Regions from separate parts of the Xanthomonas sp. NCPPB 1067 genome, predicted to be linked through region 3. Evidence: predicted binding sites of a transcription regulator. Region 3 holds the regulator's gene; each other region holds the start of a gene.
What was found. The regulator FliA, encoded in region 3, starts transcription of late flagellar genes. The targets are predictions, from matches to a motif close to TAAAGTTTNNCNNNCNNNGGCCGATAA.

Region 1: a site for FliA is predicted at 1,394-1,420, ahead of LL962_RS16455 (flagellin). Genes of this name have one in related genera too.
Region 2: a site for FliA is predicted at 1,582-1,608, ahead of LL962_RS01220 (HD-GYP domain-containing protein). Genes of this name have one in related genera too.

What each region holds. Positions count from the first base shown of each region.
Region 1 is NZ_JAJGQG010000025.1:42,149-45,396, reverse strand. Features, by position in the region: gene LL962_RS16455 (flagellin) at 97-1,299, opposite strand; gene flgL (flagellar hook-associated protein FlgL) at 1,616-2,821, opposite strand; gene flgK (flagellar hook-associated protein FlgK) at 2,821-3,248, opposite strand, start outside.
Region 2 is NZ_JAJGQG010000001.1:282,853-286,100, forward strand. Features, by position in the region: gene LL962_RS01215 (MFS transporter) at 221-1,531, shown strand; gene LL962_RS01220 (HD-GYP domain-containing protein) at 1,671-2,909, shown strand.
Region 3 is NZ_JAJGQG010000023.1:20,124-23,371, forward strand. Features, by position in the region: gene flhF (flagellar biosynthesis protein FlhF) at 1-93, shown strand, start outside; gene LL962_RS15765 (MinD/ParA family protein) at 80-964, shown strand; gene LL962_RS15770 (RNA polymerase sigma factor FliA) at 961-1,728, shown strand; gene cheY (chemotaxis response regulator CheY) at 1,753-2,145, shown strand; gene LL962_RS15780 (protein phosphatase CheZ) at 2,145-2,771, shown strand; gene LL962_RS15785 (chemotaxis protein CheA) at 2,774-3,248, shown strand, end outside.

The DNA.
Region 1 (3,248 bases), on a different contig from region 3:
TAGACTTCCCTGCGCATCTGGGGCCGCCGGTCAGAATGTTGCCAATGAAAAAGCCCCTCCGAAGAGGGGCTCTGATGCACCGGAGGACGCTGCCGATTACTGCAGCAGGCTCAGCACGTTCTGCGGAACCGACTTGGCCTGGGCCAGCATCGCGGTACCGGCCTGCTGCAGGATCTGCGTGCGGGTCAGCTCGGCGGTTTCCTTGGCGTAGTCGGTGTCGCGGATACGGCTACGCGAGGCCGACAGGTTTTCCGAGGTTGCGCTCAGGTTGGCGATGGTGGAGGTGAAGCGGTTCTGCACCGCACCCATGTCGGCGCGCGAGGAGTTGACCGCGGTCAGCGCCTTGTCGACGATTTCCAGGGCCTTCTGCGAGCCGGAGAACGTGGAGATATCCAGGCTGCTCAGGGTGGAAGCGGTCGAGCCGGAAGCGGCCGAAGCGGTCTGCAGGCCGGCGCCGACCGTGACACCCGTGGCGCCGGTGGTGCTGCCCATGGTCAGCGAGGTGAAGTCCTGACCGGCCTTGAGCGATTCCAGCTTGAGGTTGCCGCCGGTGTCGATCGAGGCGTACATGCCGGTCTGGTCGAGCTTGTCGTTGATCGCCGCCGCCACCTTCTTGTTGATCGCCGCTGCGTCGTCGCCGCTGGCAACCTTCACGTCGCCGATCGTGACCGTCTTGGCAGTGCCGCTGGCGTCGTTGAACGCCAGCGAGATACCGGTGATCGAACCCGATGCGGTCGCGGTGCCGGTTACGCCAGCGCCGGAGACAGCGGCAGCGAAGTTGGCCTTGCCCAGCGAATCGACATTGGCGTCGACGATGCTGTTGATGCCGATGGTCTGGCCGGCGTCGGCGCCGACCTGGAACAGCGCGCCGGAGAAGTCGCCGTTCAACAGCTTGGTGCCGTTGAAGTTGGTCTGGTTGGCGACGCGGTCGATTTCGGCGGTCAGCTGCTTGACTTCCGAGTTCAGCGCGTCCCGGTCGGTCTGCGAGTTGGTGGCATTGGACGACTGCACCGACAGTTCGCGGATACGCTGCAGGTTGTTGCCGATTTCGACCATCGCGCCTTCGGCGGTCTGGGCCAGCGAGATGCCGTCGTTGGCGTTGCGCGAGGCGACGTCCAGGCCGCGGATCTGCGTGGTGAAACGTTCGGAGATCGCCAGACCGGCGGCGTCGTCCTTGGCGCTGTTAATGCGCGAGCCGGAAGACAGGCGCTGGATGCTGGTCTGCATGCTCGCGCTGCTGGTGTTGAGGTTACGCTGAGCGTTCAGCGACATTACATTGGTGTTGATTACCTGTGCCATTTTGATTTCTCCTAAGCGATTTTTCCGGCAAGGGGGCTTGCCTGGAGCCTCCGCAGGGGGGCCATCAAGTTGGCCGTTGCCGCTGCTGAGATGAATAACGGCGTTGCGTCGGGAACCTTTAGCGGATTTCAGTATTTTTTTACTGCGTTTCCGCGTCGGGGCGAAATGCGTAAGCGTTGTGTATCAAGGGGTTTGGATTATTCGGCAGCACCCCGCAGATCTTTAGGCTGGGTATAAAACCCGAAAAATAAACTCCGTCCCTGCGCGCGGCGACGGCCGCGCAGAAGCGAAGAAAACGCAGCGTTTCTGCTGCAAATCAGCGGATCAGGTTGAACAACGACGACGACTGCATCTGCTGGAAAATCGTTTGAGCGGCCTGCAACGAGGCCTTCTCGAGTTCGTACTGCCCGATCGCCGAGGCGTAATCCAGGTCGCGGATCGACGACAGGGTGGTCTTGAGCGTGACTTCGTTGGAGTCGAGCAGGGAATTGGCATTGTCGATGGCCGACAGCTGCGCGCCACCGGAGGCGCGCGCATCGATCATCTTCGACGATGCCTGGGCGATGTCGCGCATCGACGACTGCAGGGTGTTGATCATCGCCGCCTTCTGCGGCGGAGTCAGGGTGTCCGAGTTCAGCGCACCGACCAGGTCGTCGATGGTGGAGAACACGTCCTTGGTACCGGAGGCGCCGATCTGGAAGCTGTCGCCCACTGCCGGTGCGCCGCTGATGCGCAGGCGCACGCCGGCGGCGGTGATGTCCTCGCCTTCCTTGTAGGTGCCGGTGCCCACCACCGCATTGGTGCTGTCGCGCACTTCATAGGTAGTGGCGGCGGTGAACTGCACGCTGTAACTGCCGCCGTTCCAGCTGCCGGTGCTCGCGTCGCGGCTGAAATCCAGCAACAGCCCGGTGCCGGCATTGGCGGCATTGGCGTGCGCGTCCACGCTGCCGTCGCCGGTACGGATGCGCATGAAGATCTCGCTGCCGGGCAGGGTGTCGCTGACGAAGGTATCCGGCGCCACTTCGACCTGCTTCTGGGTCTGGTCGCCGTTGTAGACGACATTGCCGCCGCTCTTGACGAACGGAGCACTGGCGTCGGCGGTGCCGCCGAACAGGTAGCGTCCGGTGCCGTCGGTGCTGTTGGCCAGGCTCACCAGGCTGTCGCGCACTGCGGTCAACTCGGAGGCGATGGCCTTGCGATCGTCGGGGCTGAGCGAGGAGTTGTTGGCCTGCACCGCCAATTCGGTGACGCGCGCCATTTTGTCGCCGGCCTGCGACAGCGCATTTTCCTGCAGGTTGAGCCGGTTCTGCACGTTGTTGGCGTTCTCGCCGAAGCGGGTGATCGCCGCCAGGGCGCGATCCAGGCCCACGGCGGTGCCGGCCGCGACCGGGTCGTCCTTGGCGGTGACCAGGCGTTGCCCGCTGGACAGCTGCGATTCGAGCTGGTTCAGCCGCGATTGCTTGGCGGTCATCGAGGCGACCGACTGGCTGTACATCATGCTGGTGGAGATACGGTCGGTCATCAGCGTACGGCGCCCAGGATGGCTTGGAAGATGGTGTCGGCGGTGGAGATCATCTGTGCGGCGGCCTGGTAGGCCTGCTGCAGCTTCAGCATGTTGGCGGCTTCCTCGTCGAGGTTGACGCCGGAAATCGAATCACGGCTGGCCTGCGCCTGATCGTTGATCACCTTCTGCGCGTCGGCCGCGTAGTCGGCCGCGCGTGCGGCCGAACCCACCGAGGTGGTCAGGCCCGCCAGTGCGCCGTTGAGCGTGACCGTGCCGCTGTTGAGCGCCTTGGCATCGTCGATCTTGGCCAGCAGCTTGGCGTTGCCGTTGTCGCTGGAGCCGGCGCCCATCGGGCCGACCCCGAAGGTGTCCCCAGCCCTGGGCGCGCCATCGAGCACGAAGCTCCAGCCATTGGCGCTCACGGTCTGGCCGGCGGTGTAGGCGA
Region 2 (3,248 bases), on a different contig from region 3:
AAAGACGTTCTCTCGGAGCGAAGTCGGGCGATGGTGCGTCCGATAAACGCACGGCACTGGTCGGATCCAGCTTGAAGCGCCATCGCATTCGGCCTAGCGTGCCTGCCGTCGCTCGTGCGCATACCTGCGCTTGTCGCAGCACGTCCGTGCCGAGACGAGAGGGCGCAGACGCATCCGCAGGCGCACCTTTCACAACACGTCATACGCACAGGAACGTTCGATGTCGCATAGCACTTCCGCACCCGGGCATTTCGCACTGGAACAGATGACGCCATTCCAGTGGCGTGCGGTCGCGGTGTGTGTGGTGCTGACCATGCTCGACGGCTTCGATGTGATGGCGATGGCTTTCACCGCACCGCATGTCTCGGCGGAGTGGCAGCTGTCGGGCAAGCTGCTGGGAGCACTGTTCAGTGCCGGCCTGGTCGGCATGGCGGCGGGTTCGCTGCTGCTGGCGCCGGTGGCCGATCGAATCGGGCGTCGCGCGCTGACGCTGGGCTGCCTGGCGATCCTGACCGTGGGCATGGGCGCTTCCGCGCTGGCGACCGGCGCCTGGCAGCTGGCGGCCCTGCGCGCCTTCACCGGAATCGGCATCGGCGGCATGCTGGCCAGCGTCGCGGTCACCGCCGCCGAGTATTCCAGTGCGCGCTGGCGGACCACCGCCACCGTGTTGCAGGCCACCGGCTACCCGGTCGGCGCAACGCTGGGCGGGCTGATCGCGGGGCTGCTGCTGCAGCATTGGTCGTGGCAATCGGTGTTCGTGCTCGGCGCGGCCGGGTCGCTGCTGTGCGTGCCGCTGGTGCTGGCCTGGTTGCCCGAATCGCTGGAGTTCCTGATCGTGCGCCGGCAGCCGGATGCTCTTGCACGCTTCAATGCCGTGCTGGGGCGCATGGGCATGCCGCCGCAGCGGGAATTGCCGCTGCCGCCCCCGCAGCCCTCCGGGCAGGCGCACGGCTATACGGCGCTGTTCACGTCAGGGCTGTGGCGGCGATCGCTGTTGATCGCGGCGGCCTTCTTCCTGCTGATGTTCACGTTCTACTTCGTGATGAGCTGGACACCGAAACTGCTGGTGACCGCAGGGCTGTCGGCGGCGCAGGGCGTCACCGGTGGCGTGCTGCTGAATCTGGGCGGTATCGCCGGCGGCAGCTTGCTCAGCTGGCTGGCGTTGCGCGCGCGCCTGTCGCGGCTGACGGTCGGGGCGCTGCTGCTGTCGGTGCTGGCGCTGCTTGTCTTCGGCGCGTACAGCACGGTGTTGAGCTGGGCGTTCGCCGCCGCACTGCTCACTGGCGCGGGCATGACCGCGGCGATGGGCGGCTTGTATGCGGTCGCCCCGGTCGTCTTCGGTGCGGCGGTGCGCTCCACCGGCCTGGGCTGGGCGATCGGGGTGGGGCGCTTGGGCGCGATCCTCTCGCCGCTGTGTGCCGGAGTCCTGCTGGACATCGGGTGGTCGCCCGCCACGCTGTACCTGGCCTGCGCGTTGCCGTTGCTGCTGGCGGCAGCGGCGGTGCTGGCGATGCGGTTGCCGGAGCGCTGAACGGCTCGGTCCGCAGGCAGCGCCACGCGTTCGCAGGCGTGGCCGCTGCTCAAAGAAATCACGGGGCTTGCCGATAACCCGGAAGACCGCCATGCCTGTGGCGGGCTCTTCCTTGGACATCGTGCAGACCCGCGCCGGCATGCTCAGAACCATCGACTCCGACCAACTCCGGCCCGGCATGTATGTCTACAAGCTGCTGGGTGCGTGGGTGCACCATCCGTTCTGGAAAACGTCCTTCCTGGTCGATTCCGAGGACGTGGAAAAGATTCATGGCAGCCGGATCGAGCAACTGGTGATCGACACCGCGCGTGGCCTGGATGTGGACACCGGGTCCGCCGTGGCCGACGGCCTGGCGAGCGATATGCCGGTGGCCGCACCGCAGCCGCTGCCGGCGGAGTCCGCGTCCACCCGCACCGCGCGCACCAACAGCGTGACGGCGCAGGTCGGCATCGAGGCCGAAGTGGTGCGCGCGCGGCGCATTTTCGAGGACGGACGCGACACCGTGGAGGCGATGTTTCGCGACGTGCGGCTTGGGCGCACCGTGGACACCGAGGCGGCAATGCCATTGGTGGAGGCCATCAACGATTCGGTGTTGCGCCATCCGCAGGCCTTGATCAGCGTGGCCCGGCTCAAGACCGCCGACGACTACACCTATCTACATTCGATGGCAGTGGCCGGGCTGATGAGCGGCCTGGCCCGCCAGCTCGGCCTGCCGGATGCGCAGGTGGTGGAGGCGGCCATGGGCGGCCTGTTGCACGACATGGGCAAGGCGGTGACGCCGCTGGACATCCTCAACAAGCCAGGCCGGCTCACCAACGAAGAAATGGAGGTCATGCGGCAGCACCCGTTGGATGGCCACCGCCTGCTGGTGGCCGGCGGCGTGCAGAACGCGGTGGTACTGGAGATCGCGCTGCATCACCACGAGAAGATGGACGGCAGCGGGTATCCGAATCGCCTGGTCGGCGAAGAGATCTCGCTGATGTCGCGAATGGGCGCGGTATGCGATGTCTACGATGCCATCAGCTCCGATCGTCCCTACAAGCGCGGCTGGGATCCGGCCGAATCGCTCAAGCAGATGGCGTCCTGGAAAGGGCACTTCGATCCGGCCATCTTCCAGGCCTTCGTGCGGCGGCTCGGCATCTATCCGGTCGGCTCGCTGGTGCGTCTGGAATCGCAGAAGTTGGCCGTGGTGATCGAGCAGACGCCCGATGCGTTGCTCAAACCGAAAGTGCGCGCGTTCTATTCCGCCAAGTTGCGCAGTCACGTGCTGCTGCAGGACATCGACCTGTCGCGCGCTGATTGCCAGGACCGTATCGCGCAGATGGAAAGCCCCGCCGACTGGGGCTTCCGTGACCTCGAGAAACTCTGGTTGCCCTGAGCCTTCGGCCTGCGGGCCTATCCGATTGGCGTCGCTTCTTGCCGGCGCCGCCCGACTCCCGCGACCCAGAGCATCGAGACCCCGGACCGGCCTGGCCGCGCTGCGTGCGATGCGCCGCTGTGGCCGCTGCGCCGCGCCTGGTCGGCGCAGGGCGCCCGGGATGGTCGCCGGCGCGTCACCCATCCGCTCGGCGTACACGGGGCCCGTCCGGTTCAACGAGTGGCGAGCGCGACCATGCTGCGGTGCAGCTTGGCAATGTAGTTATGATCAATAACTATTCCGCGACGTAATCAGTTGCCGACCGGACCCGATGTCCAAACCGTTTCTGGATCACTGCCG
Region 3 (3,248 bases):
GCCAATGCCGCCAGTCTCGTTCTTCGCCTTGAAGATTTGCGGCGCGCTGCCGATAAGCCCTGTACTCCGGAGCACAACCATGCAGTCGCGTGAATACGCCAAGCTGACCAACGCCTTCCCCCTGTCGGCGACCCGTCCCGAGCCTCTGGGCCCGGTGCGCACCATTGCCGTGACCGGCGGCAAGGGCGGCGTGGGCAAGACCAACATCTCCGCCAACCTGGCCGTGGCGCTTGCCGACATGGGCAAACGCACGCTGCTGCTGGACGCCGACCTGGGCCTGGCCAACCTGGACGTGGTCCTGGGCCTGGCGCCCAAGTACACCCTGGCCGACCTGATCGCCGGCCGCTGCACGCTCGATGAAGTGATCATCGAAGGCCCCGGCGGCGTGCTGGTGGTGCCGGCCGCGTCCGGCCGCCGCCACATGGCCGAACTGGCCCCGGCCCAGCACATCGGCCTGGTCAACGTGTTCTCCGAACTGGAACGCGACCTGGACGTGATGGTCATCGACACCGCCGCCGGCATCACCGACAGCGTGCTGACCTTCTGCCAGGCCGCCCAGGACACCGTGGTGGTGGTCTGCGACGAGCCGGCTTCGATCACCGACGCCTACGCACTGATCAAGGTGCTCTCGCGCGAACGCGGCGTGGACCGCCTGCAGATCATCGCCAACATGGTGCGCGACCCCAACGAGGGCCGCCTGCTGTACGACAAGCTCTCCCGCGTCTGCGAGAAGTTCCTCGGCGACGTGTCGTTGAACTACCTCGGCCACGTGCCGCAGGACGACTGGCTGCGCCTGTCGGTGCAGCGTCAGCAACCCGTCATCAAGGCCTACCCCGCCAGTCCGTCGGCACAGGCCATCGCAGAAATCGCGCGCCGTACCTCGCGCTGGCAGGCTCCCACCGTGCCGCGCGGCAACGTCGAGTTCTTTGTCGAACGCATCATTCAACGGGGAGTGGCCGCATGAGCACCGCCACCGCAACGACCGCCACTGCGCAGTACCGTGCCGTCCAACGCAACAACGCCAACGACGTGGTGACCCAGCACGCCGACCTGGTGCGCCGCATCGCCCACCACCTGGCCGCCCGCCTTCCGGCGAGCGTGGAAGTGGACGACCTGATCCAGGCCGGCATGATCGGTCTGATCGAAGCCTCGCGCAGCTACGACTCCGACCAGGGCGCCTCGTTCGAAACCTATGCCTCGATCCGCATCCGCGGCTCGATGATCGACGAGATCCGCCGTGGCGACTGGGTGCCGCGTTCGGTGCACCGCCGCGCCCGCGACGCCGCCGCCGCAGTGCGCAAGATCGAGCAGAGCACCGGCCGCGCCGCCGCCGCCACCGAAGTGGCCGCCGCGATGGAAATGCCGCTGCCCGACTACCTGCGCCTGATGGAAGACGCCGCACGCGGCCAGGTGCTGAGCCTGGAATCACGCATCGAAGATCACGGCGAACTGGACACCACCGCCAAGGGTGGGCCCAATCCGCAGCAGATGATGGAGCGTGGCGAATTCGGCCGCGAGCTGGGCAAGGCCATCGGCCAGTTGCCCGAGCGCGAGCAGTTGGTGCTGTCGCTGTACTACGAACAGGAATTGAACCTGAAGGAAATCGGCGCCGTGCTCGGCGTCAGCGAATCGCGCGTCTGCCAGATCCACGGCCAGGCCGTGGTGCGCCTGCGCGGCCGCCTCAAGGTATTCGAACTGGCCGATGCCGGTGTCGAAAATGACGATTGATTTTTTTCGTGTTAGGAGCTTGATGTGAACAAGAACATGCGGATCCTGATCGTGGACGACTTCTCGACGATGCGCCGTATCGTCAAGAATCTGTTGGCGGATCTTGGCTTCACCAATACCGCAGAGGCCGAAGACGGCAACAGCGCGCTGGCCGCGCTGCGTGCGGGCCCGTTCGATTTCGTGGTGACGGACTGGAACATGCCCGGCATGACCGGCATCGACCTGCTGCGCAACATCCGCGCCGACGCCAAGCTCAAGCACCTGCCGGTGATGATGGTGACCGCCGAAGCCAAGCGCGAGCAGATCATCGAAGCCGCGCAGTGCGGCGTGAACGGCTACATCATCAAGCCGTTCACCGCGCAGACGCTGGAAGAGAAGCTGGGCAAGGTGTTCGAACGTCTGGCGGCGACCGCCTGATGAACGCCACCGTGGAAGCCGATGCCGAACGTGCCGCGTTGATCGAGCGCCTGCAGAGCGCGCTCGATGCATTGGAAAGCGGTGATCAGGTCACCTGGCGTCGCGAGGTCGACCACCTCGCCGCGCTACGCACGCGACCGATGATGCAGAGCCTGAGCCGGCTCGCCCGCGAACTCGGACAGGCCCTGGGCGAGTTGCCCACGGTGCCCGAAGAGGCCGGCGAACTGGACGATGCCTGCTCGCGCCTGGACCATGTGGTGGAGATGACCGAAAAGGCCAGCCACCGCACCCTGGACCTGGTCGAGGAATGCCGCGTGCTGGCCAACCAGCTGCGCGATGGCGGGCTCAATGAGGACCAGGGCGCACTGCTGGAAAAGATGCGCCACAACCTCACCGAGCTGTCGCTGGCGCAGAGCTATCAGGACCTCAGCGGCCAGATCATCCGTCGCGTGGCCGGCATCGTGCGCCGTGTGCACGAAGGCTTCGGCGCCTTGGGCCTGCCGCCCAAGAACAGCGAACCGAAGAAAGACGACGGCGGTCTTGCCGGTCCTGCGATCAAGGGCCTGGACCGTCACGCGGTGTCGCAGGACGACGCCGACGACCTGCTGTCCGGATTGGGGCTGTAATCATGAGTGCTGTTCCAGACGATATTGCTGCCGATTTCATCGTCGAGGCCCAGGAGATCCTGGATCGCCTCGGCGAACAGCTGGTGTCGCTGGAACAGGCACCAGACGAAGCGGACCAGCTCAACGCGGTGTTCCGCGGCTTCCACACGCTCAAGGGCGGCGCCGGCTTCCTGGCCATCAAGCCGATGGTGGAGCTGTGCCACGCCGCCGAAGAAACCCTCGGCATGGCGCGCTCGGGCCAGGCAGTGCTGCAGGCGCATCACTTCGATGCCGCGCAGCAGTCGCTGGACTATCTGCAGGCCATGCTGGACGCGATGGGCTCGGGCGAAGCGGTACCCCACGCGCCGGCCACGCTGATCGCGCAGTTCGATGCCAAGAGCGCGCCACCAGCGGTCAAGGCCGCCCCCAAGGCTGCCGCCGCGCCGGCGCAACACGACGACGCGCATGCTCCCGTCGCAGGCGCCAAAGGCCCCAAGG